2 regions of the Bacillus sp. GB_SG_008 genome follow, and region 2 is predicted to be linked to the other one. Evidence: a T-box and tRNA genes for the amino acid it is inferred to sense, from the RefSeq annotation. Region 2 holds a T-box; the other holds one or more tRNA genes.
What was found. A T-box is a leader RNA that pairs with one kind of tRNA and senses whether it is charged. The one in region 2 lies ahead of argS (arginine--tRNA ligase), so its partner is inferred to be a tRNA-Arg.

Region 1: it has a tRNA-Arg gene. The T-box ahead of argS (arginine--tRNA ligase) is inferred to sense a tRNA for this amino acid. The anticodon was not compared.

What each region holds. Positions count from the first base shown of each region.
Region 1 covers NZ_JBPZSK010000002.1:343,492-368,096, forward strand. The annotation lists gene ACTDJC_RS06665 (DoxX family protein) at 1-164, opposite strand, end outside; gene ACTDJC_RS06670 (hypothetical protein) at 217-468, opposite strand; gene ACTDJC_RS06675 ((Fe-S)-binding protein) at 794-1,525, shown strand; gene ACTDJC_RS06680 (LutB/LldF family L-lactate oxidation iron-sulfur protein) at 1,528-2,943, shown strand; gene ACTDJC_RS06685 (LutC/YkgG family protein) at 2,943-3,644, shown strand; gene ACTDJC_RS06690 (NUDIX hydrolase) at 3,980-4,438, shown strand; gene rapZ (RNase adapter RapZ) at 4,459-5,340, shown strand; gene ACTDJC_RS06700 (gluconeogenesis factor YvcK family protein) at 5,344-6,297, shown strand; gene whiA (DNA-binding protein WhiA) at 6,422-7,372, shown strand; gene ACTDJC_RS06710 (HPr family phosphocarrier protein) at 7,394-7,651, shown strand; gene clpP (ATP-dependent Clp endopeptidase proteolytic subunit ClpP) at 7,750-8,331, opposite strand; gene ACTDJC_RS06720 (DUF421 domain-containing protein) at 8,580-9,455, opposite strand; gene ACTDJC_RS06725 (DUF1657 domain-containing protein) at 9,476-9,682, opposite strand; gene spoVAE (stage V sporulation protein AE) at 9,694-10,044, opposite strand; gene spoVAD (stage V sporulation protein AD) at 10,045-11,058, opposite strand; gene spoVAC (stage V sporulation protein AC) at 11,059-11,535, opposite strand; gene ACTDJC_RS06745 (YhcN/YlaJ family sporulation lipoprotein) at 11,570-12,061, opposite strand; gene ACTDJC_RS06750 (DUF1657 domain-containing protein) at 12,251-12,457, opposite strand; gene ACTDJC_RS06755 (APC family permease) at 12,860-14,773, shown strand; tRNA gene ACTDJC_RS06760 (tRNA-Arg) at 15,112-15,187, shown strand; gene rpoN (RNA polymerase factor sigma-54) at 15,541-16,836, shown strand; gene ACTDJC_RS06770 (glutaredoxin family protein) at 16,846-17,094, shown strand; gene ACTDJC_RS06775 (sugar-binding transcriptional regulator) at 17,228-18,250, shown strand; gene gap (type I glyceraldehyde-3-phosphate dehydrogenase) at 18,285-19,289, shown strand; gene ACTDJC_RS06785 (phosphoglycerate kinase) at 19,424-20,608, shown strand; gene tpiA (triose-phosphate isomerase) at 20,640-21,395, shown strand; gene gpmI (2,3-bisphosphoglycerate-independent phosphoglycerate mutase) at 21,392-22,921, shown strand; gene eno (phosphopyruvate hydratase) at 22,949-24,241, shown strand.
Region 2 covers NZ_JBPZSK010000004.1:289,590-296,223, forward strand. The annotation lists gene ACTDJC_RS12930 (nucleoside-diphosphate kinase) at 1-829, opposite strand, end outside; partial or broken gene ACTDJC_RS12935 (amidohydrolase family protein) at 1,324-1,713, opposite strand; gene ACTDJC_RS12940 (hypothetical protein) at 1,712-1,858, opposite strand; gene ACTDJC_RS12945 (YjjG family noncanonical pyrimidine nucleotidase) at 2,217-2,906, shown strand; gene argS (arginine--tRNA ligase) at 3,070-4,758, opposite strand; T-box leader at 4,807-5,022, opposite strand; gene ACTDJC_RS12955 (class I SAM-dependent methyltransferase) at 5,063-5,839, opposite strand; gene ACTDJC_RS12960 (BrxA/BrxB family bacilliredoxin) at 5,885-6,319, opposite strand; gene ACTDJC_RS12965 (thiol-disulfide oxidoreductase DCC family protein) at 6,404-6,634, opposite strand, start outside.

The DNA.
Region 1 (24,605 bases), on a different contig from region 2:
AAGTCAGTTTTTCTCTTTCCCCACCTGGCGGAAGCAGCAATAAGTAACATAGCAGCAATAGCTGCTTGAAGTGATGTGTGCCAACTATCAAAATAAGACAAACCCATTTGCCCCATACCTAGAAATAAAAAGAATGAAATAATGAGCACGTAAAATGCTACCATAACTATTCTCCTCCTCCTGATTAAGCTTTTAATAAATTACTCATGAGTAATTTTAGTTCTTCAGTTTAAAAGAAGGTTTTTTTCCAGGAATAGCATGATGTACTTGGTAACCAAGCATCAGTAAAATCCACAGTTCTGCTGTTCTACTACTATCGATGGAGCTTTTAATCACAGCAAGTTGTTGGCCACTTTCAATCCATTGTTTTGAAAAATGTAATGCATGTTCATAGTATTGCTTTAGTACCTTCATGACAGAAGGTTCATTTTCTCTTCCTAATAAATATAACAGTACTCGATTTGTCACTAGATGATCCTCAGAAGTCGACAAGTTCTGTATAACTTTCTCTAAGGATGCCTCAAAAGTTTTTCTCCTTTACTTACCATTTTTATTCATATTTTTTACGTTTTTTACTAAAAATACAAAAAGGTAGATTGGTTGACAAAGTTACTTGAACATACAGTGATTATCTTTGCTTTTCTACTGTATCCGCAGTAAGCGAAGGTGGAAATTCAAGGAGGAGAACTGCTTGTAAGAACCCGATTGGTTCAACTAACCATTTGAAGGAAAAGCACCTTCGAATGGAAGTTTCACTTTATCCCGCTACTTTACCTTATTTGGAGGTGTCAATATGAAAGTATCCGTATTTATTACTTGTCTTGGAGATGTTTTTTATCCAGAAGTAGGAAAAGATGTTGTTGAAATTCTTGAAGATTTAGGTTGTGAAGTCGACTTTCCAAAAGATCAAACCTGCTGTGGTCAACCTGCTTATAATAGCGGTTATCAAAAAGAAACGAAAACGGCTGCAAAACATATGATTGAAGCATTTGCTGGTTCAGAATATGTTGTGGCACCATCCGGGTCTTGTGTCATGATGGTTCACGAGTTTTCAAGCTTATTTTCTGAAAGTGAAACAGAATGGCGGCAAAAAGCTACTGAACTGGCGAATAAAACATATGAATTTACACAATTTCTTGTAGAAGTGTTAGGTAAAGAAGATTTAGGTGCGGAACTTCATAAAAAAGCAACCGTTCATACATCTTGTCATATGAGCCGGTTGATGGGTATTAAGGAGCCTCCTCAAAAGTTATTAAAACATGTAAAAGGGTTAGAAGTCGTTCCGTTATCACACAATTATGATTGCTGTGGATTCGGCGGTACATTCTCAGTGAAGATGGCAGAAATCTCAGAGCAAATGGTTGATGAAAAAGTGAAACATATTATGGAAACAGGTGCGGAAGTGTTAATCGGGATGGATTGCAGCTGTTTAATGAATATAAAAGGCCGATTAACACGTAATGGTTATCCAATTGAGGTAAAGCATATTGCGCAAGTATTAAATGAAGATAGAAAGGGGATATAAAAATGGGAATGAAAATTGGAAATGATCCCTTTCATAAACGTACTGAAACGGCCGTTGGTGATCAATTCATGAGAAGGGCTGTTGCGAAAGCGCAAGATGGCCTTAGAGGTAAGAAACTAAAAGCAACTGAGAGTCTTGGGAATTGGGAAGAATGGCGCTCTTTAGGAGAAGAGATTCGAAAGCATACATTAGAAAACCTTGATTATTATTTATATCAACTCAGTGAAAATGTTGAGAAAAACGGGGGCTTTGTTTATTTCGCAGAGACTGCTGAAGAGGCAAGGGAATATGTAAAAGGGATTATAAAAAAGAAAAATGCGAAAAAAATTGTGAAATCAAAATCTATGGTAACGGAAGAAATCAGTCTAAATGAAGCAATTGAAGAAGTGGGCGGGGAAGTACTAGAAACGGACCTTGCAGAATTTATTTTACAAATTAATGACCATGATCCGCCATCACATATTGTTGTTCCTTGTCTTCATAAAGATAAAGAAAGTATTTGCGAGTTGTTTAAAGAAAAAATAGGGTATACCGGAACAGCTGATCCTGAAAAAATGGCGAGGTTTGTACGGAACTATTTGCGCAATGACTTTTTAACAGCGGATGTAGGTGTTACTGGGTGTAATTTTGCTGTTGCTGAGTCCGGGTCGGTTTCTATTGTAGCAAATGAAGGGAATGCGAGGTTAGTTACGACCATTCCGAAAACGTTAATTACCGTTATGGGGATGGAACGGATTGTCCCAACATGGGAGGAGATGGATGTGTTAGTAACACTCCTGTGCCGAAGTTCTGTAGGGCAAAAATTAACAAGTTATATTACAGGCCTAACGGAACCTGGGGGGACGGATGGACCTGAGGAATTTCATTTAGTGATTGTTGATAATGGGCGTTCCAATATTTTAGGAACAGAATTCCAAAGTGTCCTTCAATGTATTCGTTGCGCTGCATGTATTAATGTATGTCCAGTATATCGTCATATCGGAGGTCATGCATACGGCTCAATTTATCCAGGCCCGATTGGTGCTGTATTGACACCGCTTTTAGGAGGGTATGATGAATATAAAGATCTACCTTATGCATCTAGCCTTTGCGGTGCTTGTACGGAAGCATGTCCGGTAAAAATACCTTTACACGAATTGTTAATTCGACATCGCCGACAGATTGTGGAAGAAGCGAAAAAGTCTCCTTTAGCTTGGGATATGGCTATGAAAGGCTTTGAAAAAGTGGCGAATAGCTCGAGGTCGTTCTCTCTTGCAGCGAGGACAGCTCCGTACGCATTAAAGCCTTTTATAAAAGGAGACAAAATTGAACGCGGGGTAGGGCCGTTAAAAGCTTGGACAGAAGCGAGAGATTTTCCGGCTCCGAAAAAACAACCGTTTAGAGATTGGTTCGAAAAACGGTCAAGGGAGGAGAAATAATGGCTATTCAAAATCGCGATACATTTTTATCCCAATTATCAGAGAAACTGGGCAGAAAACGCCCGGAAACAGTAAAAAAACCAAGTTGGTCTGTTTCTCCACAATGGAGCGTTTTTGACGGATTAACACAAGACGAACTTATATCGAAGTTAGTTGAACAATGTGAAACCATTCATACAGAGGTGCAGCGAACAACAAAGGCTCATCTTGTTGAAACGTTACAAACTTTTATGAAAGAATGGAATATCGGATCTGTTATTTATTCTTATGATGAACGATTTGATGAATATGATCTGAGTGGATTTTTTACAAATGAAGGGGAAATACATTTCCATAAATGGGACTTAGATCATAAAGAAGAGAGTATTGAATTTGCAAAAACAGCTGATGTTGGAATTACGTTTAGTGATATCACTCTTGCTGAATCAGGAACTGTCGTTTTATTTAATGAGGGTATAAAAGGGAGGCCCGTTAGTCTTCTTCCTGAATCATATATCGCAATTGTCCCGAAAAGTACGATTGTGCCAAGATTAACACAAGCTACAAAGATGATTCATAATCAAAATATGAAGGGTGAAAAAATCCCATCCTGTTTGAACTTCATCTCTGGCCCATCAAACAGTGCTGATATTGAAATGAATCTTGTCGTAGGTGTACATGGACCAATAAGAACAGCATATATTATTGTGGATGATCAATAATTGTACAAGGCCTCTCCCTGGGGCCTGCCACCTGCCGATCAAATTAATATGCTGAAGTATTCCAATAAGAAAATTTTTTTCGCTACTTTGGAGCAGTAAGATTCCCGCCTCAAGATTCAGAGAAAAACAAGAAATATAGGTGGGGGATGAAAAAAATCCCTGATGGAAGTTTCACTTTATTTTTTTCACTGAATGGTGATGGGAATAGTCTCCCATCATCTTTTTTATTTGTTGGAGACCGGAAGTTCCTTCATTGTGACAAACTGTATTTGATAGTATAATGAAGTGAGTATATAATGGGAATTTCCCTGTTATAAGTAGCTGAGGTGAGAAGCTTGCAAAGAGTGACAAACTGTGTGTTAATCAAGGATAATGAAGTTCTCCTATTACAAAAGCCTCGTCGAAATTGGTGGGTTGCTCCAGGTGGAAAGATGGAGCGCGGCGAAACAGTAAGAGAGTCGGTTGTTCGTGAATATCGCGAAGAAACGGGTATTTATTTGAAAAATCCAACATTAAAAGGTGTCTTTACTTTTGTGATCCAAGAAGGAGATAAGGTTGTTTCTGAATGGATGATGTTTTCCTTCTTAGCTACAGATTTTGCAGGAGAAAATAAATTGCAAAGCGAAGAAGGGATAATAGGCTGGCATACAGTTGATAAGATTGATGAGCTGCCAATGGCGCCAGGAGATTATCATATTATTGATTATTTAATTAAAGGAAATGGTATTATTTACGGTACATTTGTATATACACCAAATTTTGAATTACTTTCGTATCGATTGGATCCGAGTTAAACCATAAGGGGGGGATAATGATGGACGCACATAATGATATTAAAATGGTCATTATTACAGGAATGTCCGGAGCAGGAAAAACGGTTGCTCTGCAAAGCTTTGAGGATTTAGGATATTTTTGTGTGGATAATTTACCGCCCATGTTGTTGCCGAAGTTTGTTGAATTAATGGCAGATTCGAAAGGGAAAATGAATAAAGTAGCGCTCGGTATCGATTTGCGTGGCCGAGAGTTCTTTGATCACCTATGGGGAGCGCTTGATGATTTAACAGAGCGTACATGGATTATTCCTCATATTTTATTTTTAGATGCAAAAGATAGTACACTTGTAACTCGATATAAGGAAACAAGGCGTTCACATCCACTTGCTCTAACAGGTCTTCCGTTAAAAGGAATAGAAGCAGAGCGTACGCTGTTAACAGATATGAAGGCGCGCGCGAATATTGTCCTTGATACGTCAGACTTAAAACCGAAAGAGTTAAGAGAAAAGATTATTCAATTATTCTCAACTGAGAGTGAGCAAGCATTTCGTGTGAACGTGATGTCATTTGGATTTAAATATGGTATTCCAATTGATGCTGATTTAGTATTTGATGTTCGTTTTTTACCGAATCCATATTATATTCCACACATGAAGCCGTTAACAGGTCTTGATGAGGAAGTATCATCCTATGTACTGAAATTTAATGAAACGCATAAATTTCTAGAGAAGTTAACAGACCTTATTTCCTTTATGCTTCCACATTATAAGCGAGAAGGAAAAAGTCAACTTGTTATTGCAATTGGATGTACAGGGGGACAACATCGATCCGTTACGCTTGCAGAATATTTGACGAAACATTTGAAGCAAGAGTGTCCAACTCATGTGTCTCATCGTGATGTGGAGAAGAGAAAGGGACATTAAGCGATGGAAAAAGAGAGAAAACCGAAAATCGTTATTATGGGAGGCGGAACTGGTTTATCCGTTTTATTGCGCGGGTTAAAAAAGTATCCTGTCGATATTACAGCGATTGTAACGGTTGCTGATGATGGGGGAAGTTCTGGGAGACTTCGTGATGAGTTAGAAATCCCGCCTCCTGGAGACATTCGCAACGTGCTTGTTGCGTTGTCTGATGTGGAGCCTCTTGTGGAGGCGTTATTCCAACATCGTTTTACATCAGGAGAAGGATTAACAGGACATGCGCTTGGTAATTTATTGTTAGCTGGAATGACAGCTATTACGGGCGATTTCTTTCATGCCATTACGGAAACAAGTAAAGTGTTAAATGTAAGAGGGCGTGTACTTCCAGCTGCGAATCAAAGTGTTGTTTTGCATGCGGAATTGGAAGACGGGCAAATTGTAAGCGGGGAATCTAAAATTCCGTATTACGGCAAAAAGATTAACCGTGTATTTTTAACACCGGGGGAAGTCGAACCGCTTCATGAAACACTAATGGAAATTCGAAAAGCTGATTTACTTGTATTTGGACCAGGTAGTCTGTATACAAGTATTTTGCCGAATTTAATGGTAAAAAAAATCGGCGATGCAGTCCTTCGTGCAAAAGCGAAGAAAGTGTATGTGTGTAATGTAATGACTCAAGTTGGTGAAACAAGGGGATATACAGCGTTTGATCATGTGAAAGCATTGCACGATCATCTTGGAGAAGCGTTTATTGATACAGCAATAGTGAACGATGAACCAATTCCAATTGAATTATTAGGGCGTTATGCAGAAGAAATGTCGAAGCCAGTTACAATTGATGAAGAGCATTTTACATCGCATAATATTAAGTTGATTAAAGATCGTTTAGTAAAATATGATGATCAAGTTGTGCGTCATGACACAGTAAAATTAGCTTCGATTTTACATTCGTTAATATAAATTGTAAGCTTGTAGAAATAATGAATAGGCTTGCATGATGGAAGGCGTTACTTCTTTGAGGTAACGCTACAAATTCATTTAGGGCATGAAAATAATTTTTACATTTTGTCAGGAGGTGAAATGGTTGTCATTTGCATCAGAAACAAAGAAAGAGCTGACAAAGCTTGAAATGAAGGGGTGCTGTGAGAGGGCAGAGCTATCAGCATTACTTCGGATGAACGGTTCACTCTCCTTTTCAAATCGCCGTGTAATCATTGATATTCAAACGGAAAATGCAGCGATTGCTCGAAGGATTTATACATTATTGAAAAAAGGATATAACGTTACAGTTGAGTTGCTTGTGCGTAAGAAAATGCGCTTAAAGAAAAATAATGTGTATATCGTTCGTTTAGTTGAAAAAGCACGTGAAATTTTATCGGATTTGCACATTGTACGAGAGGACTTTTCGTTTATTCGTGATATTTCACAAGAATTAATTGAGAAAAAGTGTTGTAAACGTTCATACTTACGCGGTGCGTTTTTAGCTGGTGGTTCCGTTAATAATCCGGAAACATCATCATATCATCTAGAAATTTTCTCGTTATACAAAGAACATAATGATGCGATATGTGAACTTATGAACGAGTTTGCATTAAATAGTAAAACGTTAGAAAGACGAAAAGGGTATATTACGTATTTAAAGGAAGCGGAAAAGATTACCGAGTTCTTAAATATTATTGGTGCTCATAATGCTCTTTTAAGGTTTGAAGATATTCGCATTGTGCGCGATATGCGTAATTCTGTAAATCGTCTTGTGAACTGTGAAACAGCAAACTTAAATAAGACGATTGGTGCAGCCTTAAGGCAAATCGAAAATATTCGTTATATTGATGAAACAGTTGGTCTGGATTTTTTACCAGATAAATTACGTGAAATCGCAGAACTGCGTATCAATTATCAAGATGTTACATTGAAAGAATTGGGGGAAATGGTATCCGGGGGGAACATTAGTAAATCGGGTATCAACCATCGTTTACGTAAAATCGATGATATTGCTGATAAATTGCGTGCTGGAGAAGCGGTTGTAAAAAAATAAAAGGTAAAGGGGAATGGAGCTGTGGTTCAAAAACAGGTAGAGGTGTTGTTGAAAACTGGATTGCAAGCACGTCCGGCAGCGTTGTTTGTACAAGAAGCAAATCGTTTTCAAGCCGATATTTTTATGGAGAAAGACGGAAAAACAGTCAATGCTAAGAGTATTATGGGGATTATGAGCTTAGCAATTGGATCTGGATGTAAAGTTACAATTACTGCAGAAGGATCAGATGAAACAGCAGCATTAGAAGCACTTGTTGCTTATGTGCAAAAAGAACAATAAAGTGAAACTTCCATCAGTGGGGGTCTTACTGCCCGCGAATAGCGGGATAAAAAGAGCTATCGCGAATGTGCGATAGCTTTTTTTGTAGTCCGCTTTTCTTAGCGATTTGTAAAGATTTTATCGATTAAGCCATATTCTAGTGCTTTATCTGCTGTCATGAAGTTGTCGCGCTCTGTGTCGCGCTCGATTACTTCTAAATCTTGACCTGTACGCTCAGAAAGAATTTTGTTTAATTTATCACGTAAGAATAGGATGCGTTTTGCAGCGATTTCGATTTCTGTCGCTTGTCCTTGTGCACCGCCAAGTGGTTGGTGAATCATAACTTCACTGTTTGGAAGAGCGAAACGTTTTCCTTTTTCACCAGCAGCAAGTAGGAAAGCGCCCATAGATGCAGCCATACCGATGCAAATTGTAGATACTTTTGGTTTAATGAATTGCATTGTATCGTAAATTGCCATACCTGCTGTAATAGAGCCGCCAGGACTGTTGATATATATATGAATATCTTTTTCTGGGTCTTGTGATTCTAAGAATAAAAGCTGAGACACGATAGAGTTTGCTACGTTGTCATCAATTGCGCTGCCAAGCATAATGATGCGGTCTTTTAATAAACGAGAGTAAATGTCGTAAGCACGTTCCCCGCGATTTGTTTGTTCAATAACTGTAGGAATTAAATTCATGTGTAACTTCCTCCTTTAACACATTTGTTAGTTTTATAATACAATTATGGTCAATAAAGGTCAAACGAAACCACTTCAGTTTAAAAAATATGTAGGTGTATCATGTTAATTCGCTATAAATAAGGAATTCCCTTCTTCTTTACCTTCCTCATCATAACCGAATTGTATGAATTTAAACATATCAAATATGGAGAAAGGCTGCCATACAAAAAAGAACGCCGTTACATATATAAGCGTTCTTTTCTCTTTTACTCTTTAAGTAGATAAGTCACTTTATTTAAAATTTCCTCTATCTTCTTGGCATTATTTGCATACATGCTGCTAGCAGCATTTGATTTCGTTTCTAAAGAAAATAGTTCGAGATCAGCATGACACTTCTTTAAGGAAGCGAGTAATAATGGCTTGTCTTGAGGAGAAGGCATTTGGATTTTATCGTTGTATATGTCGACAGTTAGTTGTCCGTAAGAATCGACTTGTCCGATGAAAACATTATCTAGTGCAACCCCAATTTTTTCGAGTTCAGCGCGAAGCCAAGCGCGGTTATGGCCGCTAGCTGAAAGCGGTTCGTCTAGTATGTTTCCATCCATAATGACTGTGTGTGTTTCTTTTTCATTTGGTACTTTTAATGCAATATCTTTTGCGGTTAGTGGTTGTCTGTCTTTCTTTAATAAAACGTTTAATTCCCCGCTTGGTTCGAGAACAGCGTATTCAACATCGTTCATGTTGAATACATCTTTTTTTCGAAGAAGCTCTAGTAGTTCGTCGCTCGTATATTTTTCCTTTTTTAAATTATCTTCGAGTACTTTGCCATCTTTTATAAAAATAGTGGATTTACCTTCAACAAAATCTCGTACTGTCTTATTTTTTAAGGAAATCAGTCCTGCGAAAAAAGGTATGATAGCAAAAACCAGCATACTAGAAATACCGTGGACGAAGTTTTGTTCCAATCCTGTCGATACTTCTGCAGCGATATCACCAATCGTCATACCGGCTATGTATTCAAAAAAGGAAAGTTGAGAGATTTGTCTTTTGCCAAGCCATTTCGTAATGGCGAATAAAACAATTAAGACACATAAAGAACGTATAATGACAAGCGGCCATTCTGGTATGTGAATGTTAGGCATATAAAGTCCCTCCAGTCTTCTTAAAATCCTTTATATTGTGGTTCTTCTCGTTCTAATGCTGAAACTCGCCTTTGTAAATCAGCGATGACACTATCCATTTCTATCATACATTCGTGAAAAACGCGTTTCGCTTCTTCGTCAGCAGCGTTTTGTGAAAGTGTACTTAAACTTGCCTGTGCGCCTTTTAAGCTGGCAAGGCATGTTTTTACACTAGCAACAACGGTCATGAGAACACCTCTTATCCTTTTGGTTTAAATAATAAAGCTCCGATAAAACCGAAGATAATCGCGGCAGATACACCAGCGCTTGTTACTGCAAACATTCCTGTTATAACTCCAATGATGCCATGCTCAGCCGCTTCTGCCATCGCACCGTGAACAAGGGCGTTACCGAAGCTTGTAATAGGAACTGTTGCACCGGCTCCAGCAAAATCAATTAATGGTTCATACAAATTTAATCCATCTAATATGGCACCAATGACAACAAGCGTTGACATTGTATGAGCGGGGGTAAGTTTAAAGACATCAAACATAATTTGACCAATCACACAAATGGCGCCGCCAATTACGAAAGCCCAAAAATAGATCATTTATTGTACACCTCCAACTTCAATGGATACTGCATGGGCGATACAAGGAATTGTTTCTTGCTGCTGGAAAGTTAATGGGGAAAGTAAAGCACCGGTAGCGACTACGAGCATTTTGCTGAATTCCCCTTTTTTCATTCGATTTAATAAATGCCCGTACACGACAGTTGCTGAACAGCCTGGACCGCTTGCTCCTGCTAAAATCGGTTGATCTTCCCTATAAATGAGTAATCCGCAATCTTGAAACTGTTCGCTTGTTATAGATGTTCCTTGCTTACGCAGTAAATCAAAGGCAATTTCGCGTCCTATATGACCGAGATCACCTGTTACAATTAAGTCATAGTAGGAGGCATCAATTTGTCGTTCCCTTAAATGTGCTTCTATCGTATCGACAGCAGCGGGCGCCATGGCACCTCCCATATTAAATGGATCTGATAAACCCATATCAATAACTCTTCCAATTGTTGCTGATGTAACACAAGGTCCGTCTCCTTGATCGCTTAATAAAGCAGCCCCTGCTCCAGTTACTGTCCACTGAGCGGTAGGGGGCTTTTGTCCTCCATATTCAGTTGGATATCGGAATTGCTTTTCAACAGCGGTATTATGGCTAGATGCTCCTGTTAATAAGTATTTCGCCCCTTTTCCATTTACAATACTTGCCCCTAAAGCAAGGCCTTCCATTGAAGTAGAACAAGCTCCAAATAATCCAAGATAAGGAGCGCCGAGTGTTCGGGAGGCAAAACTTGAGGGAGTGATTTGATTGATAAGATCTCCTGCTAGAATAAATTGAATATCCTCTTTACGCAGTTTTGCTTTTTCTGTTGCCCTGCTGCAAGCTTCTTCAAATAAAATTCGATGTGCTTTTTCATAGGAGTCTTGTCCTAACCATAAATTATCGTGCAATGTATCGAAATCTTCAGGGATGTTTCCATTTGCCTCAAATGGTCCGCCAATGACACCAGTTGATATAATCACAGGCTTATTTTCAAATACCCATGTTCGGTGACCTTGTAACATTTAAAAACCTCCCCATTGAACGAAAATGGTTCTAATAAGTGCGATGATAAAAGCGGAAAATACACCAAATAAAATAACGGATCCTGCTAGCTTAAACATATTCCCGCCTACTCCAAGAACAAAGCCTTCTGTACGATGTTCAATACAAGCTGCGATGACTGAATTTCCGAAGCCGGTAACAGGAACAGCTGTACCAGCCCCGCCAAACTGAGCTAATCGATCGTACACACCAAAGCCTGTTAGGAGCATGGAGATAAAAATCATTGTAGCTACAGTCGGATTCCCGGCTGATCTTTCAGTGAAATCGAAATAAGTAATATAAAACGTGGAGATAAGTTGACCGATTAAGCAAATAAAACCGCCGACAAAAAAAGCTCTTATACAATTTTTCAGAACAGGCCGCTTCGGTTCACGCTGCTTTTCAAATTGTTTATACTCTTGCTGCACTGGTGTTAAATCTTTGTTTCTCTTTGACATATGAATCCTTCCTTTTCTGTTTTGAAAAGTATCCTTACGTATCAGAATGCATTTCTTTTTTCACTATTTTTAGCTGTTTTTTTACTTCTTCCTTATCTACTTCTTTATTTTTAATCTTTGTTTCTAAATTATCGAGCAACATAAAAATTTTTTTATCTACACTTACATAAATTTTTAAATTAGGATACATCTTTTTTAATGTCTGTTTCATTTCCTTTTTTAATTTGTCTAGTTGAAAGCGTTCATGGTGCTCTGGTTTTGCAGCTACATAAAGCTCGTTATTTAAATTAACAGCTTTTACATCAACTATTTCTTCCATGTCAAGAATCTTATTTTTCGCTTCATCCGCTATCGATTGATTAATGGATTCTATGTTTATCTTTGTTAGTTTCGCATCTGTTTTATTTATTTCTTGTGCTGATTCTTGCTTTTCTTGTGTATCTTTTTTATCTAATGGACTGTGACATCCGCATAGGAAACTGGATAAGAGAAGGAATAACAAGGAGATTGTTCCGAATTTTCGCATGGTATCATTCCATTTCTATTGCTTTATGTAATTTGATTTGAAAAAAGGATGATATTACATCACCCTTTTTTCAGCTAATCAGAAAGTATACATATAATAATGAATTAGCCTATGTAGGCGTACATTAATAAGTATCATTCTGTTTTTTGCAGTACGCTGGCTTGTGAATGGCCAGTTTTCCTTATATCGTTATTGCTGTGTATATTGAGGTTCTTCTTGTTCAACTTCTTGAACACGTGGAGATAAAGTCTCAATAATTGATTGCGTTTGCTGAGCTGCACTTTGAAATAATTGCTTCGCTTGTTGGTTATCAGTATCAAGAGCGAATCCTTCTAAGCTTGCTTGCGCACTTTTTAATCCTGAAACAGTTTGTTTAAGTTTTGTAATTACAGTCATAATGTAATTCCTCCTCTGATTGAGTTTGATTTCAATCATTAGAGTTTGTGAATGAGCACTGAAATATAATTACCAATTTTAGGGTTCCTTGAAAGTGAAGCATTTTTAATTTTATTTATCCCACTATTCGCGGATAGTAAGAACCCACTGATGAAAGTTTCACTTTATTAGATGTGTCGTATATCGAATTTTAAAAAATACAAGAAAGTTAATATTATGTAGCCCGTTAGCATGAAGCTAGCGGGTTTTTCGTATTATATATAATAAATTTCTAAACGTTGATTGCAGATTTTCTATTGTGGATATTTTCGAAAGCTACATAGTTTAGATTTTGTTGTTCAAAATATTATGTATCAATTAAAATAAGAGAATAAAAAATAGCAATTAAAAGGAGAAAAAGCTATGGATCATCACACTTTAGTTAGATGGTTGGAAGCAGTATTAATCATACTAGCATTGGCCGCAATTTGGTTTTCTGCAAGTAACTTCGGTAGTGTGAAGCGATTTTTAATTGGTCGCCCTATGCGAACATCGGAGCTTCATGCACAACATAACAAATTGTTTTGGTTGATTGCACTTCCTATTCTCTCAGCGGATTTGTATTCATCCGTTGCGTATGGACCTGAATCAGGAATGACAGAGCTTGTAGGACTTGGTCCTGATGCCAAATGGATGATCTTGCCTATTACCATTTCTACTATCGTTCTTTTGGCAATTTTGATTGTATCGTATATTATGGGAATTTTGGCATATCCAAACGGCGGGGGAGCATATGCCATCGCAAAAGATAACTTCAAGCCGCGATGGGTTTCTCTTGTTGCTTCTAGTTCGTTGCTCGTTGATTACGTGTTGACTGTGGCTGTATCTGTATCTGCAGCTATAGAAGCGATTTCATCTGCTTATCCTGTAGTTGCTCCTTATGAAACGATTTTGGCCATTTTGTGTGTTATTCTCTTAGTACTTGTGAATTTGCGAGGAGTAGCAGAATCAGCGCGCGTTTTTGCTTGGCCGACATTCGGTTTTATGGTTTGTATGTTAATTTTAATTTTTACCGGCTTTTTTGATGAATTTCGTCACGGCTTTACACAATCAACTACACCATCCTTTGGAACGGTTCCAGAAGGATTAACAACTTTATTGATTTTGAAAGCGTTCAGCTCAGCTTGTTCGGCGCTTACAGGAATTGAGACAATTTCGAATGCAGTTCCTATTTTTAGAGAACCACAGCAAAAAAATGCAATTAGAACTTATATTGCTTTGGGCTCGATCACAGCTGTGACACTGTTAGGATTTTCGTATCATCTGTATGTGAAGGGAATTACGCCAGATCCGCACAACACGATGCTGTCTCAGTTGACTGGCATGTATTTTGGGCACGGAATTATATATCAACTCATTATATGGTTTACGTTTATTGTTTTGATTTTAGCGGCAAATTCTACATTTACAGGATTTTCTCAGCTTGCTGCGATTGTAGCCGCAGATGGATTTTTGCCTCGAAGTTTGACAAATCGCGGAGACCGTTTAGGGTATTCAAACGGAATTATTGTGTTAGCATCATTGGCGTGTATTTTGATTATCTCGTTTCACGCGCATACGAATGCTTTAATTCCATTGTATGCGATCGGTGTTTTCCTTTCGTTTACAGTAGCGCAAATTGGTTTGATGCGCCGCTGGAAACGAGTTAAAGGACCACATTGGAGAATTAAGCTTACGATTAATACAGTTGGTGCTGTTATCACATCAATAGTTGCTGTTATTTTCGCTGTTACAAAGTTTACAGGCGGCGCTTGGGTTGTATTAGTTGTATTGCCTATTATCATTTTTATTTCAATGGCTATTCACAAGCATTATGAAGATATTGCAAAAGAACTGCGCATTGATACGCAAAGCATACGTCCAGAAGCAAGTCAGGTAGTCACCCTTGTTTTAGTGTCGGGCGTTCATCGTGTTGTGAACAATACGATTTCCTTTGCGAAAAGCTTAGATGTTGATCCGGTTGCTGTATACGTTGGTTTCGATGACCAATCTATAGATAAAATGGAGAAGAAGTGGAAAGAGTGGGGAAATCCTTGTAGGCTGGTAGTTCTTCGAAGTAAATATCGCTCTATTCTTGAACCGCTGAATCGTCTTATTAAAACAATAGAGGCGAAACAAGAAAATGGGGGACATATCCATATTATTATTCCTCAGTTTATTCCACACAAATGGTGGCATCATGTATTACATAACCAGAGTGCACTCCTTTTAAGAATGTGGTTTATTCGTCATAAAGATATCGTGATTACAACGGTTCCATATCATTTGCATAAATAATTCATTTTCATTTCGGGTATTTATGAATTTGCTACTGATAATTTAAGTTATACGCCTGTGTCGTCAATCGACGCGGGCGTTTCTTTTATTGTATGAACGGATAAAGTTGAAGGGACGAAAGTATAGAAGAAGTGAAGTTACATGTAATATAAAGATGGCTTTTTCATTTCGATATCTAGCTGTAGTGAAAGATAAGAGTCGTTCTGTAAACTGCGACGTAATAAGTAATTGCTTCCAAAACGAAGATATCGTATAATAAACATTACGCAAGGCGGCGTGAAAGTGTCTCTTGCGATTGTAAGCATAAGGGAAGTCCTTGATGCTATTATATATTTCATGCGCCCATAGCTCAGTTGGATAGAGCGGTGGTTTCCGGTACCACGTCTGTCGGGGGTTCGAATCCCTCTGGGCGCGTAAAAAAACCCTGACTTATATTTTGAAGTTAGGGTTTTTATTAGTTTGTTTATAAAGTTCTTACCAGAATATACAGGAGAAAAAGAGTAGTTTAAGTATAACGAAACTTCATTATACTTAAACTACTCTTTTTAATTGTTATTTCTTCAAATAGGAGTTACTATTAGTATGTGGTATAAAATTTGTGATTATTTTTAAGATTTTGGCATTTTCTTTCGGTATTACTCATTTTTTGGTTGTAATATATAAACTTAATTAATACATATGAAGTAATAATATATGGATGTTGGTATTTTGTAAGGATTCTCCTTTTGAGAAACTTATTGTACAATAGAAGTGAGGGGGAGATTAGGGTGAAAGCAAGTCTTTTACAAGAACAAAGTTTACGTTTGGCAATGACGCAAGAGTTAAGACAAGCGATTACAATGCTCCAATACAATGTGCAGGAATTAACGGAGTTTTTGTATGAGCAATCGCTAGAGAATCCCCTTATTGAGTTGGGGGGATTTGACAGGGAAAAGAAAAAGAGTAAAACAACAAGTAAACAAACAGAGAATCAAATGGAAATTTATAGTGTCGATTCAACAACGATTCAACAACATTTAGTCAATCAATTGCAGTATTATAAAATAGATGAAGAACAAAGAAAAATTGCCTCATTCATTATTTTAAATGTGGATGAGAACGGGTACTTACAAGAAACAAACGAGGAATTAGCAGCATTATTATCAGTATGTGTAGAAGAAATTAATAGCGGTATGGAGCTCGTCCAATCATTAGAGCCAGCAGGGGTAGCTGCAAGAAATATTCAAGAGTGTTTATCAATTCAATTAAAGCGCTTACAAAAAAAGAGCGCATTAGCAGAAATGATTGTGGACGAACATTTTGCATATTTTGTAAAAAAAGATTGGCGCAAGTTAGTAAATGTGCTGAAATGTAGTACGGAAGAATTGCAAGAAGCTGTTCATGTTATTACATCACTGCAGCCGAAACCAGGTTTGGCATTTTCTTCGGAAAAACCGATGTACATCGTTCCTGATATGGCGGTGAAAAAAGAGGATAATCGTTTGGTGCTCCAAATGAATGAACGTAATATGCCGAAGATTGAAATTCATTCAGAATATAGTGAGCTCCTTCATAATAGTGAAAGAGACGTTGCTTCTTATGTGTCTGAAAAATATCAGCATGTACAATGGATTATGCGCAGTTTAAAACAAAGAAAACAAACGCTTCTGAAAGTAATGGAAGTAATTATTGAAAAGCAGCGCGACTTCTTTATGAATGGCCCTCAATATTTAAAACCGCTTGCATTAAAAGAGGTGGCTGAGATATTAAGTGTCCATGAGTCAACAATCAGCCGTGCAACGCGTAATAAATATGTGCAAACACCATATGGTTTATTTGAGATGAAATCATTCTTTAGTAATGCAGTAGCAACAACAGAGGATGAAGCAATTTCAACAAAGAGGGTGAAGCAGCTTATTCAAGAGTTTGTAGGGAAAGAAGATAAGAAAAAACCACTCTCAGATCAAAAGATTTCAAAAATGTTAGAGGAAGAACATGAAATTGTTGTTTCGCGCAGAACGGTAGCGAAATATCGAGAGCAGTTAAACATTCCGGCGTCTTCACTGCGAAAAACGATTGTATAGGTGATGAACATGGAGGTTATTCTATATACAAAGGAAGAATGTGGTCTTTGTCAGAAGGCGAAACAACTTCTGCAAGAGCTGAAAACTGAATATGTATTTGATCTAAAGGAAATAAATATTTATGAGGATGAGCAGCTGTTAGAGAAGTATCATCTTATGATTCCTGTCGTTGAAATTGAGGGGAAAGAGGTAGAATATGGAATCATTCACAAAGATGTCATAATAAACAGCATAATTCGCGCAATAAGAGTTGAATAACTTTGGATCTCCTGTTACAATAATAACCGTAGCAGGGATTATTTTTTTACTCTATGTGGGACACAATTTGTCACTACGGGACATATAATGACCACATAGGGAATGAACCAATGTGGTGAGGAGATAAAATATGATGCGCTCATGGATTCAGTATACGAAAAAATTATTACCTGATCTGCTACCTGTTATGCAAACAAGAATGCAAATTCTTCAGTACATTCGGTTAACACAACCTATTGGTAGAAGAAACTTATCTGCAAGTCTTGGTATGACAGAACGAGTATTACGAAGTGAAGTGCAAGTTTTGAAAGAAGAAAACTTGGTTCACGTCGCCTCTTCTGGAATGACATTAACAGAAGAAGGAACAGCTGTTGTTCTTGCTTTGGAAGACTTTATGAAAGAAATTTCTGGTTTAAAGGTTTTGGAAAAACAGCTTAAGGAAACATTAGACTTGGATGAAGTTTTCGTTGTCCCTGGTGATAGTGATGAATCACCTTGGGTCAAGCTCGAGATGGGCCGCGCTTGTGTTGCTTGTATAAAAGATCGTCTGACAGCGAATAATATCGTTGCTGTGACTGGAGGAACAACAATAGCTGCCGTAGCTGATATGATGCAATTGGATTGCAGGGATCTACATACATTATTTGTCCCAGCACGCGGTGGAATAGGAGAGAGTGTTGAGCTAGAAGCGAACACAATCTGTGCGAAAATGGCACAAAATACGATGAGCAACTATCGCTTATTGTATGTTCCCGATCATGTGAGTAGCGAAGCATATGCGTCCATTGTGACGGAACCTTCTGTGAAAGAAATTCTTGAGTTGATTCGATCTTCCAATATTGTCATTCACGGAATTGGTGATGCCTTAACGATGGCGCGTAGACGAAGTACTTTAGAAGCAGATTGGATGAAAATTAAAGAAATGCAGGCAGTCGGTGAAGCGTTTGGGTATTACTTTAATGAACAAGGTGAAGTTGTCCATAAAGTACAAACGGTCGGCATGCAGCTCGAAGATTTACAACATGTATCTCATGTCGTTGCAGTTGCTGGAGGTTCATCAAAAGCGAAAGCAATTCAAGCAGTAATTAAGCAAGGGCACACTTCATTACTCATCACAGATGAAGGTGCAGCAAAAGAGTTAGTAAAGGGTAAATAACCCTTAATATACATCCCCCAAGGAGGAAATTCAAATGACTAAAATTGGTATTAATGGATTTGGACGTATCGGACGTGTGGTATTCCGCGCAGCTCTTAACAACCCTAACGTGGAAGTAGTAGCAATCAATGACTTAACAGATGCTAAAACATTAGCACATCTTTTAAAATATGATTCTGTTCATGGAGCAGTAAATGCAGAAGTATCTTCTAACGGCGACAGCATCGTTGTTAACGGTAAAGAAATCAAAGTTATCGCTGAGCGTGACCCAGCTCAATTACCATGGAGCGACTACGGCGTAGAAGTAGTAGTAGAATCTACTGGACGTTTCACTAAAAAAGCAGATGCTGAAAAACACTTAGGTGGATCAGTTAAAAAAGTTATCATCTCTGCACCAGCTTCTGACGAAGATATCACAATTGTTATGGGTGTTAACCACGAACAATACGATGCAGCTAATCATAACGTAATCTCTAACGCTTCTTGTACTACAAACTGCTTAGCTCCATTTGCTAAAGTATTAAACGAAAAATTTGGCGTAAAACGCGGTATGATGACAACAATTCACTCTTACACTAACGACCAACAAATCTTAGACTTACCACATAAAGATTTACGTCGTGCACGTGCAGCAGCAATGAGCATGATCCCAACTACAACTGGTGCAGCTAAAGCAGTAGCATTAGTATTACCAGAACTTAAAGGTAAATTAAACGGTGGTGCAGTTCGTGTTCCAACTGCTAACGTATCTCTTGTAGACTTAGTTGTTGAGCTTGAGAAAGAAGTAACAGTTGAAGAAGTAAACGCAGCATTCAAAGCAGCAGCTGAAGGCGAATTAAAAGGTATCCTTGGATACAGCGAAGAGCCATTAGTATCTATCGACTATAACGGATGCACAAACTCTTCTACAATTGATGCATTATCTACAATGACTATGGAAGGCAACATGGTTAAAGTACTTTCTTGGTACGATAACGAAACTGGTTACTCTAACCGTGTAGTTGACTTAGTAGACTATATCGCTTCTAAAGGTCTTTAATTCATAAGTTTATCCGTAATTAATGACAAAACGAGGGAGAGGGTTTGTTCCCTCTCCCTTCTTTCGTTTTCTAAGCAAATGTGATAAGCTTTTGAATGGGTTTTGTCAATCCTAACTAGTCGGAGGGAAATCCAATGAACAAAAAATCAATTCGTGACGTAGATTTAAAGGGGAAACGAGTATTTTGCCGCGTTGACTTCAACGTACCTATGAAAGAAGGCAAAATTACAGACGAGACTCGTATTCGCGCAGCTCTTCCTACAATTCAATATTTAGTAGAGCAAGGTGCGAAAGTGATTTTAGCAAGCCATTTAGGTCGTCCAAAAGGACAAGTAGTAGAAGAAATGCGTCTAACTCCAGTAGCAGCACGTTTAGGTGAACTTCTTGGTAAAGACGTGAAAAAAGCGGACGAAGCATTCGGACCTGCTGTACAAGAAATGGTTGCAGCAATGAACGAAGGCGACGTATTAGTTCTTGAAAACGTGCGTTTCTATGCGGGCGAAGAAAAGAACGATGCAGAACTTGCGAAAGAATTTGCAGCTCTTGCTGATATCTTCGTAAATGATGCATTCGGTGCAGCTCACCGTGCTCACGCTTCTACTGCAGGTATTGCAGATTACTTACCAGCAGTATCAGGTTTCTTAATGGAAAAAGAATTAGAAGTACTAGGGAAAGCACTTTCTAATCCAGAGCGTCCATTTACAGCAATCATCGGTGGTGCGAAAGTAAAAGATAAAATCGGTGTAATTCGTCATCTACTTGATAAAGTTGATAACTTAATCATTGGCGGTGGACTAGCTTATACATTTGTAAAAGCATCAGGTCATGAAATCGGACAGTCTCTATGTGAAGATGACAAAATTGAACTAGCAAAAGAGTTTATGCAGCTTGCAAAAGAAAAAGGCGTAAACTTCTACATGCCAGTTGATTGCGTCATTGCAGATGACTTCTCTGAAACTGCAAACCGACAAGTGGTAGATATCGATTCTATCCCTGCTGATTGGGAAGGATTGGATATTGGACCAAAAACAAGTGCAATTTATGCAGATGTAATTAAAAACTCTAAGCTTGTTGTATGGAACGGGCCAATGGGCGTGTTCGAAATGGCTCCATTTGCAGAAGGTACAAAAGCAGTAGGACAAGCATTAGCAGATGCAGAAGGTACATACTCTGTTATCGGCGGTGGTGACTCTGCAGCAGCTGTTGAAAAATTCGGTATGGCTGATAAAATGAGCCACATTTCTACTGGCGGCGGTGCGTCATTAGAATTTATGGAAGGTAAAGAACTTCCTGGTGTAGTTTGTCTTAACGACAAATAATTAGCAGCCAAGAAAAAGGACGGTGCAAAGCATGCGTAAACCAATTATCGCAGGTAACTGGAAAATGAATAAAACTCTATCTGAAGCAGTTAGCTTCGTAGAGGAAGTAAAAGGTCAAATCCCAGCAGCTACAGCTGTTGATGCGGTTGTTTGCTCGCCAGCTCTTTTCTTAGAGCGTCTTGTAGCAGCTTCAGAAGGAACTGACTTACAAGTAGGTGCACAAAACATGCACTTCGAAAAAAATGGTGCATTCACTGGCGAAATTAGCCCAGTAGCACTTAGCGACTTAAAGGTGAGCTACGTAGTACTTGGCCACTCTGAGCGTCGTGAAATGTTTGCTGAAACAGACGAAACAGTAAACAAAAAGACGTTAGCAGCATTTGAGCACGGTTTAACACCAATCGTTTGCTGTGGTGAAACGTTAGAAGAACGCGAAAGCGGAAAAACATTTGATCTTGTAGCAGGTCAAGTGACTAAGGCACTTGCAGGTTTAACAGAAGAGCAAGTGAAAGCAACTGTTATCGCATATGAGCCAATTTGGGCAATCGGTACAGGTAAATCTTCTTCTGCACAAGATGCAAACGAAGTATGTGCGCACATCCGTAAAGTTGTTGCTGAAGCTGTTTCTCCGGCAGCTGCAGAAGCAGTTCGTATTCAATACGGCGGCAGCGTAAAACCTGAAAACATTAAAGAATATATGGCACAATCTGATATCGATGGTGCTTTAGTTGGCGGTGCAAGCTTAGAGCCTGCGTCCTTCTTAGGTCTTTTGGAGGCGGTAAAATGAGAAAGCCAACAGCTTTAATCATTCTTGATGGTTTTGGACTACGTGAAGAAACTTACGGGAATGCTGTAGCACAAGCTAAGAAACCTAATTTCGACGGCTACTGGAACAAGTTCCCTCACACAACACTAACAGCGTGCGGTGAGGCGGTAGGCCTTCCAAAAGGTCAAATGGGTAACTCTGAGGTAGGACACTTAAATATTGGTGCCGGCCGCGTTGTATACCAAAGCTTAACGCGTGTAAACGTTGCAATTCGTGAAGGTGAGTTCGATCAGAACGAAACGATTCAAAATGCAATGAAACACGTGAAGGAAAAAGGTACAGCCCTTCATTTATTCGGCTTACTTTCTGATGGCGGTGTGCATAGTCACATTGACCATATGTTTGCTCTTCTTCGCTTAGCTGCAAAAGAAGGCGTGGAGAAAGTATATATCCATGCGTTCTTAGATGGCCGCGATGTTGGTCCGCAAACAGCAAAAGGTTATATCGATGCAACAAATGAAGTGATAAAAGAAACAGGAGTAGGACAGTTCGCGACAATCTCCGGTCGTTACTACTCCATGGACCGTGACAAACGTTGGGATCGCGTTGAAAAATGTTACCGTGCCATGGTGAACGGCGAAGGCCCTACTTATAAAACAGCATATGAGTGTGTGGATGACTCATACGCAAATGGTATCTACGATGAATTCGTATTGCCGTCTGTAATGGTAAATGAAGATGAAACGCCAGTTGCAACAATCAATGATGATGATGCAATCATCTTCTACAACTTCCGTCCAGACCGTGCAATTCAAATTGCTCGTGTATTTACAAACGAAGACTTCCGTGAGTTCGATCGTGGTGAAAAAGTACCTCACATTCCAGAATTCGTTTGTATGACACACTTTAGTGAAACGGTAAAAGGTTATGTAGCATTCAAGCCAATGAACTTGGATAATACGTTAGGTGAAGTTGTTTCACAAGCGGGATTAAAACAACTTCGCATTGCGGAAACTGAAAAGTATCCGCACGTTACATTCTTCTTTAGCGGTGGTCGTGAGGCTGAATTCCCAGGAGAAGAGCGTATCTTAATTAACTCACCAAAAGTCGCAACATACGACTTGAAACCAGAAATGAGCATTTATGAAGTAACAGATGCTCTTGTAAATGAAATTGAGAATGACAGACACGATGTTATCATTCTAAACTTTGCAAACTGTGATATGGTTGGCCATTCTGGGATGATGGAACCAACAATTAAAGCAGTAGAAGCAACTGACGAATGTTTAGGAAAAGTTGTAGAAGCAATTCTTGCAAAAGATGGTGTAGCACTTATTACTGCTGACCATGGTAATGCTGACGAGGAATTAACTCCAGAAGGCACACCGATGACAGCTCATACAACGAACCCGGTTCCTTTCATCGTTACAAAAGAAGATATTGAGCTTCGTGAAGGCGGTATTTTGGGAGATATCGCACCAACAATGCTTACACTTCTTGGTGTTGAACAGCCAAAAGAAATGACAGGTAAAACAATTATTAAATAATTACACATATAAAAGGAGAGAAATAATATGCCAGCAATTTTAGATATTTATGCTCGTGAAGTTTTAGACTCTCGTGGTAACCCAACTGTAGAAGTAGAAGTATACACAGAAAGCGGCGCATTCGGACGCGCATTAGTACCAAGTGGTGCATCTACTGGTGAATACGAAGCAGTAGAATTACGTGACGGTGACAAATCTCGTTACCTTGGTAAAGGTGTTCTTAACGCAGTAAATAACGTAAACGAAGTTATCGCTCCAGAAATCGTTGGTTTCGATGTAACTGACCAAGCTGGAATCGACCGTGCTATGATCGAATTAGACGGCACTCCAAACAAAGGTAAATTAGGCGCTAACGCTATCCTTGGTGTATCTATGGCAGTAGCTCACGCAGCAGCTGACTATGTAGGTCTTCCATTATACCGTTACCTTGGTGGATTCAATGCAAAACAATTACCAACTCCAATGATGAACATCATCAACGGTGGTTCTCACGCTGACAACAACGTAGACTTCCAAGAGTTCATGATCTTACCAGTTGGTGCTCCAACATTCAAAGAAGCAATCCGTATGGGTGCTGAAGTATTCCATGCATTAAAAGCTGTATTACATGACAAAGGTCTTAACACAGCAGTAGGTGACGAAGGTGGATTCGCTCCAAACCTTGGTTCTAACCGTGAAGCATTAGAAGTAATCATCGAAGCAATCGAAAAAGCTGGTTACAAAGCTGGCGAAAACGTATTCTTAGGAATGGACGTTGCTTCTTCTGAGTTCTACAACAAAGAAACTGGTAAATATGATCTTACAGGTGAAGGTCGCAGCATGACTTCTGCAGAAATGGTTGATTTCTACGAAGATCTTTGCAAGAACTTCCCAATCATCTCTATCGAAGATGGTTTAGACGAAAACGACTGGGATGGCCACAAGTTATTAACTGACCGTCTTGGTAAAAAAGTTCAATTAGTTGGTGACGACTTATTCGTAACTAACACTCAAAAACTTGCTGAAGGTATCGAAAAAGGTATCTCTAACTCAATCTTAATTAAAGTTAACCAAATCGGTACTTTAACTGAGACTTTCGAAGCAATCGAAATGGCTAAACGTGCTGGTTACACAGCAGTTGTATCTCACCGTTCTGGTGAAACTGAAGATGCTACAATCGCTGACATCGCAGTTGCAACTAACGCTGGCCAAATCAAAACTGGTTCTATGAGCCGTACTGACCGTATTGCGAAATACAACCAATTATTACGCATCGAAGACGAACTAGGCGAAATCGCTGTTTACGATGGTTTAAAATCTTTCTACAACCTTCAAAAATAATTGTAGAATATAAAAACCGGCCGTGAGAAATCACGGCCGGTTTTATTTTTCCCCCGCATTAACGGGCAGTAAGCCCCCACCTCAAGATTGAGAGAGAAGCAAAGAAAATAGGTGGGGAATAACTGTCCGTAAAAGCCCGATTGGTTCAACTAACCATCAGTGGGGGATGAAGAAAACCCCCACTGATGGAAGTTTCACTTTATCCTGCTATTTACGGTCAAATTCTCACCTCTAGTATCCTCTCGAAAAGTCTGAAAATATAAACTTTATGCTGCAATAAGTTCATTTCATTCCTAATTACGTTTACAAATACAGTAAAAATGCCATTGTAAGCGCATACCATGGTCGGTTTTGCTTGTCAATT
Region 2 (6,634 bases):
ACAAACAGGTTTCCCATTTTGCAAGTTTTAAACCGGCCTTATCGAATGCTTGAAATAGTATATTGTAGTTTATTCTTTTAAAATTTTTGTTGTTAGTTATACACTCTAGTAATTTGTCTTTGCCAATGTACATGTAAAACATCCGATATTCCTCCTGCAAGGTATTATACAACCAAAGCTGCTTCATTGACTTGCTTACACTCATGGCCTGACGTTGTTTCTTATCAAGAAAACTTATATATCTTTTCTTTACTTTCATATGCATGGATGAAACTCGTATACATTGCCGTTTGATACGAAAGTATATATCTATAACATCAAGATTGCTCGCTTCTTTTTGCTTAAGTACGAATGAAGCATTTTCACATGCTAATTGTTCTATCTCTTCAGCTGTAAAAAACAATGATGCTTCCCGTTTCACTGCGTTTGTACAATCTGCAGAGTGAAATAGATTAAATATCCCATTCATTGCTCCAAACGTACATCGTATCGTTCCTTTCTTTGCTTTTTCAGGCTTGAAGTTTCCCTTCCACTTTTTTTCAATCAGCTCGGAAACCGATTTGTACGGTGGTTGTGGTGTACCTTGAACCAACACACATAAACTTTCTCCTAAATTCAAGAATTCAGATTCTAATTCCCACCACCATTCAGAATACTCCTTATTTTCATCCCAATATAAACGCCGGCATAAATTCGGTGTAATCGTCACATATTTGCAGGCAAGAATTTGAAATCCTCTTCGCTCAAGAAACGACAGAATTTCTCGTTCTAAATTTAAGTATACTGCGTCTGGTTTGCATATTACGAACCCTAATTTGTCCCAATTCAATATCTATATCCCCCTTCCACCCTATGTAATAATATATGGAAGAAAAGGAAAGTTGCTCATGCAAACATAATAATGATTATGTTCATACATCCAATTCGAACTTTCAACATTATTGAAACGAATGTAAATGCTGATGCATATAAATTTTTTTGAATATTGATTTAGACAGCTATTACGAACCAGAAAATGTAAAAATACAAATTACCTTTGAGGAATTAGTAGGATACGAAACAACTGATATTGAAAAAGGGATAAAATATGCTTTAGGGTTCTTTAATAAGTAATTGTATAATGTTTAAAAAAAGTACCACCTGTTAAAGGTGATACTCATTCTTTCATGATAAAGTGAAACTTCCATCAGTAGGGAGTTTCTTCATCCTCCACTGATGGAAATCCTGCCCAGTCAGGCGCATGCCAACAGTTATCCCCCATCTATACTCTAAACCTTGAGATGTGGACCCTACTGCTCCAAAATAGCGAGATAAAGTTATGCACTATCCAATTAAGGAAGTTGAATGCTGAAATACAATTTCACCGTCCAACATTGTCAGTTCAACCTGTATATCCTTAATCTGTTCGTGAGGAACGTTTAGAATCGGTTTATCCAAAACAACCAAGTCTGCAAGTTTTCCTACTTCGATGCTGCCTTTCACCGCTTCCTCAAAACTTGCGTACGCACCATTCCAAGTAAAGAGTTTAATTGCTTCCAAAATGCTAACACGCTGATTGGCTCCGACCTCTTGTCCGGATGAACTCAAGCGGTTAACAGCGACATGAATACCAAGAAGTGGATTTGGCATGATAACCGGGCTATCAGAAGCAGCTGCAGCAATGATACCAGCATCAATATAATCGCGGAGGGGATACATATGATTTACTCGCTCACAGATTTCCAATTCGAGGTATTTCCATAATATGTAGCCACTTTACTGTTCGACAAAGGCCGGCTTTCCCTGCTATCACTTTTGCATCTTGAAAATGTCTATGCTTTAAGATTTCCTGTACTGATAAATTAACCCCAGTATTCATTTTATCGTACACCTCTTTAGAGTTTAGAAACTTTAATTCTAATAATATTTTATTTGAAAATTTAAAATTATAAAAAGTATAAAAAAACTAAATACAGGTAATTTTCCCGTGCTCAAGTTTTCTCATAACCCTTGTTTAGTATGACATATGTCATATACAACACTTTATAAATACTGTAATTTATAAAGTGTTGTATAGCATAATAAGTATTTTATATAAAACTAGAATGATATTTTACTTGTTATAACATTTTGTAACAAAATGCTATAGGACATCATATAAGTACGTTGACAAGACTTTTTTATAAAAAAGTTTGTATGTGATAACTAGAAAAACTAACTATATTTGGAGGATTAGTATGAAGTACGAGATTATAATATTTGATGCAGATGAGACTTTATTTGATTTTAATAAATCCGAAAAAGATTCTCTTAAAAATACTATGCTTGCATTTAATATAGAATATGATGAAAATCATCATTTGAAAGTATACAAGGATATAAATACCGCTATATGGAAAGAGCTTGAGGATGGACTTATTACTCAGAAAAAATTAAATGTTGAAAGATTTAAACGGTTATCAAATAAATTAAATGCTGAATTTGATGAAGTTGAATTTGCACAATTATATATGAAACATTTATCTTATGCATCTTTTTTATACGATGAGAGTATAGACCTTGTAGAAAGTCTGTATAAAAATTATAGACTTTCTATAATTACTAATGGTCTTAAAGATGTTCAAGATAATAGAATAAGAAAATCTATTATAGCAAAATACTTTGAAGATATCGTAGTCTCTGAGGATGTTGAGGTATCAAAACCAGACCCTAAAATATTTGAGCACGCTTTAAACAATATACAGCATACTGACAAGAGCAAGGTATTGATGGTAGGAGATAGCTTAACTTCTGATATACAAGGCGGGATCAATTTTGGTATAGATACGTGCTGGTTTAATCCTAATAAAATTGTAAATACATTAGGATTGAAACCTACTTATGAAATTTCAAATTTGATGGAGCTTAAAAATATACTAAAAAAATAGATTTATTAAGATAGTGGTTGTCTCAAAATGATTGAAAACTCGTTTTGAGTACAGCCTCTTTTATTTTATAAAAGTAATCTAGGTTTACTAATTAGCTGAAATGTTATAAATAAAAAAGAGAAAGAAATTGATAAACACTCAATTCCCTTCTCTTTCACATCCTCTACATCTCCTCAGGCGCTTCCATCCCAAGCAAACGTAAACCTTCTTTTAATACAATTTCCACCGCATATACGAGCGCAACTCTACTTTCTTTCTCTGCATTTTCTTCTAAAATACGAACGTTACCATAATATTTATTAAACGCCTGCGCCACGTCTAGTAAATACTTTGCAATATGAGATGGCTCGTATTTTCCAAAAGCTGTTTCAATTACTTGCGGAAAGCGATTTAACAGTTTTATCACTGTCCAGCTTATATCATCTGTTAACTGTAATTCTTGTTTCTCAATATCTATATCGCTTTTTTTCAATAGCGAACAAGTACGGGCATGTGTGTATTGTACGTATGGTCCTGTTTCTCCTTCAAATTTCAACATATTTTCAAGTGAAAATTCAATGTTATGCATGCGTTCGTTTTTCAAATCGTGGAAAATAATTGCGCCAACACCGACTTGCCTTGCTACTTCATCTTTCTTTTTCAAATTCGGATTTTTCTCTTCAATATTTTGTTTCGCTAGCATAATTGCTTCTTCTAGCACTTCTTCTAATAAAACAACTCTTCCTTTACGAGTAGACATTTTCTTACCATCTTTTAAAATAAGTCCGAACGGAACGTGAGCCATACCTTCTACCCACTCAAATCCTAGTTTCTTTAATACAGTGAAGAATTGTGAAAAATGCAAGCTTTGTTCTTCCCCAACGACATATAATGCTTTATCAAATTCATACGTATTTTGGCGATATAATGCAGCTGTTAAATCACGCGTTGCATAAAGAGTGGCACCATCTGACTTTTTAATTAAACATGGCGGCATTCCTTCTGCCTCTAAATTTACAACTTGTGCCCCGTCAGATTCTTCTAATAGGTGATGTTCTTCTAGAAGCGAAACAAGATCATCCATTTTATCATTATAGAAAGCCTCGCCTTGGAAATTTGAGAATTCTACGCCAAGCAGTTCGTAAATACGAGAAAACTCTTTTAAAGATTCGTGACGGAACCAGTTCCATAAATATACTGCTTCTTCATCACCATCTTCTAATTTTTTAAACCAAGCACGCCCTTCCTCTTCTAACTCGGGGTATTCTATTACTTCTTCATGAAAACGTACATATAACTTAAATAGCTCACGAATTGGATCTTCTCTTACAAGCTCTTCATTCCCCCATTTTTTATAAACAGTGATTAGTTTCCCAAACTGCGTTCCCCAGTCACCAACGTAGTTAATACCAACAACTTCGTAACCACATTTTTCACATATATGTTTTAGTGCATTTCCGATCATAGTAGAACGTAAATGTCCCATCGAAAATGGTTTAGCGATATTAGGAGAAGAATAATCAATCACAACTGTTTTTTCTTGACCAAAGTACAACTGTCCGTATTCTTCTTTTTTATCTATAATTTTACACAACACTTCGTTACTTACAGTTTGACGATCGAAGAACACATTGACATACGGCCCAACCGCTTCGACTTTTGTAAAAAATAGGTGAGATAATTTATCCGCTAGTTCCTGTGCAATAACTGCTGGTGCTTTTTTATATTGTTTCGCTAATGTGAAACAAGGAAAAGCGGCATCTCCAAATTCATCTTGCTTTGGCGTTTCCATTAGATCAGTAATTTGTTGTAATGATAAACTTGGGTCTAATACATCGAATACATGTTTTGCAAACTTCATTTTATATTCCATCATTCTTCCTCCTTTTTTAATCATAAAAAAACTCGTCTCTTTTTTAAAAAAAGAGACGAGTTTACACCCGTGGTACCACCCTTGTTGTTCATAACGAACCACTTTCCCGTTTATAACGAGGTTGGGGATCCCCGGCTTACTCTACTATACCGTTCAAGCAGCATCTCCGAAGTGCGCTTCATTATTTTCTCTGCGCTAGGCTTTCACCATCCCTAGCTCGCTATCGCTTCTGAAAATAATTACTCTCTTCATCCAAGATTTTCTATACAATTTATTATAGTCCATTATACATATTATCTGACAATTAGCAAGTTTCAATTACACCAAAATGAAATTTAGAGCTTTTTCGTTTATATACAAAAAAGTTATGTTTTTTAAAACGCGTACTACGAAAATGGTCTTTTAAAACAACACGTTTCCTTGCTACACGCTTAGCCTCTTCAATTGTTTCATCCGTAATATCATTGTACAGCGCAAAATGTTTTAAACCGCGTATACCGTCTGATTCTAATACTGTTTCTTCAAACATTGGGTCTAAATACACAACATCATAACAATTCTCTGCACATTGTTGTAAAAAAGCTAAATGCTCCGTATGATTCACTGTAATTCGTTGCATTGCTTCATTTATTTCTGTCACACCGGCATTCCATTGCTTAAGACCTTTCTCAATCAAATATGCCATATAGCGGTTGCCTTCTAACCCAGTGACTTGTCCTGCTTCTCCTACGGCATAACTTGCAACGATGCTATCAGATGCCATACCTAGTGTGCAATCCAATACTTCCATCCCTTCTTCTAGCTGCGCAGCTTGCAGAAATGGATCATGTTCACCGCGCATTAATCGCTTCACGCGAAACATCGCTGAATTTGGATGAAAAAAGAACGATTCTTCCGTTCCTTGCGGAAAAATCGCTAAACGATTTTTCCCAGTAACAAGTACATCTTGTTTATATTGATCATGTAATTCATAAATAGGACGGTCATTTCTCGCAAAAAAAGAACATTGTAAATCTGCTGCTATTTTTTCAGCATATGCGGTCATTTCTTTATTTGTTCGCCCTGCTGTCGTTACAATCATTCTGCCACCTCATTACAAAGAAAAAGGGAGAAAATCTCTCCCTTTTTAGCAATGCTTTTCAAAAGCTTGTTCTAAGTTATTAATAATTTCATCCATTGTTGCACCTTCAATTTCATGACGGTGAATAAAGTGAACTACTTCTTTACCTTTTAATAGTGCCATAGATGGTGAAGATGGCGGGATATCATCAAAGTAAGAACGCATCATCGCTGTCGCTTCTTTATCTTGACCTGCAAATACAGTTACAAGATTGTCAGGTTGCTTCTCAGAACGTACAACCGCTTGACCAGCTGATGGACGCGCTAAGCCTGCCGCACAACCACAAACAGAGTTCACAACAACTAATGTTGTCCCCTCTGCATTTTCCATATATTCTTGCACATTTTCTGCTGTTGTTAATTCTTTAAATCCCGAGCGTACTAATTCTTGGCGCATTGGAATTACCATTTGACGCATGTATTCTTCGTATGCATTTGTCATGTTACTAATCTCTCCTTCAACTTTCATTCCAGATTTATCATATCACGCTCTAATAATAGACGCAAAAGAAACATAATGACTTTCTTATTTTTTCCTCGGAAGTTCGCAAACCCCATTTTTACAATGTCCAACGGGGACAATTTCCCTTTTTGTCGCAATATAATCATATAAAAAATGACCAAAACCGAAAAGAATCGATAATTTAATAAAAGGTACGATTGCCCAGTATGCAGGAATTGCTTTCGCTAAAACATCTACACTTTTAATGCCTTTATACCAACGACTATCTTTATAAATATACAGCTGTTTCTCCAT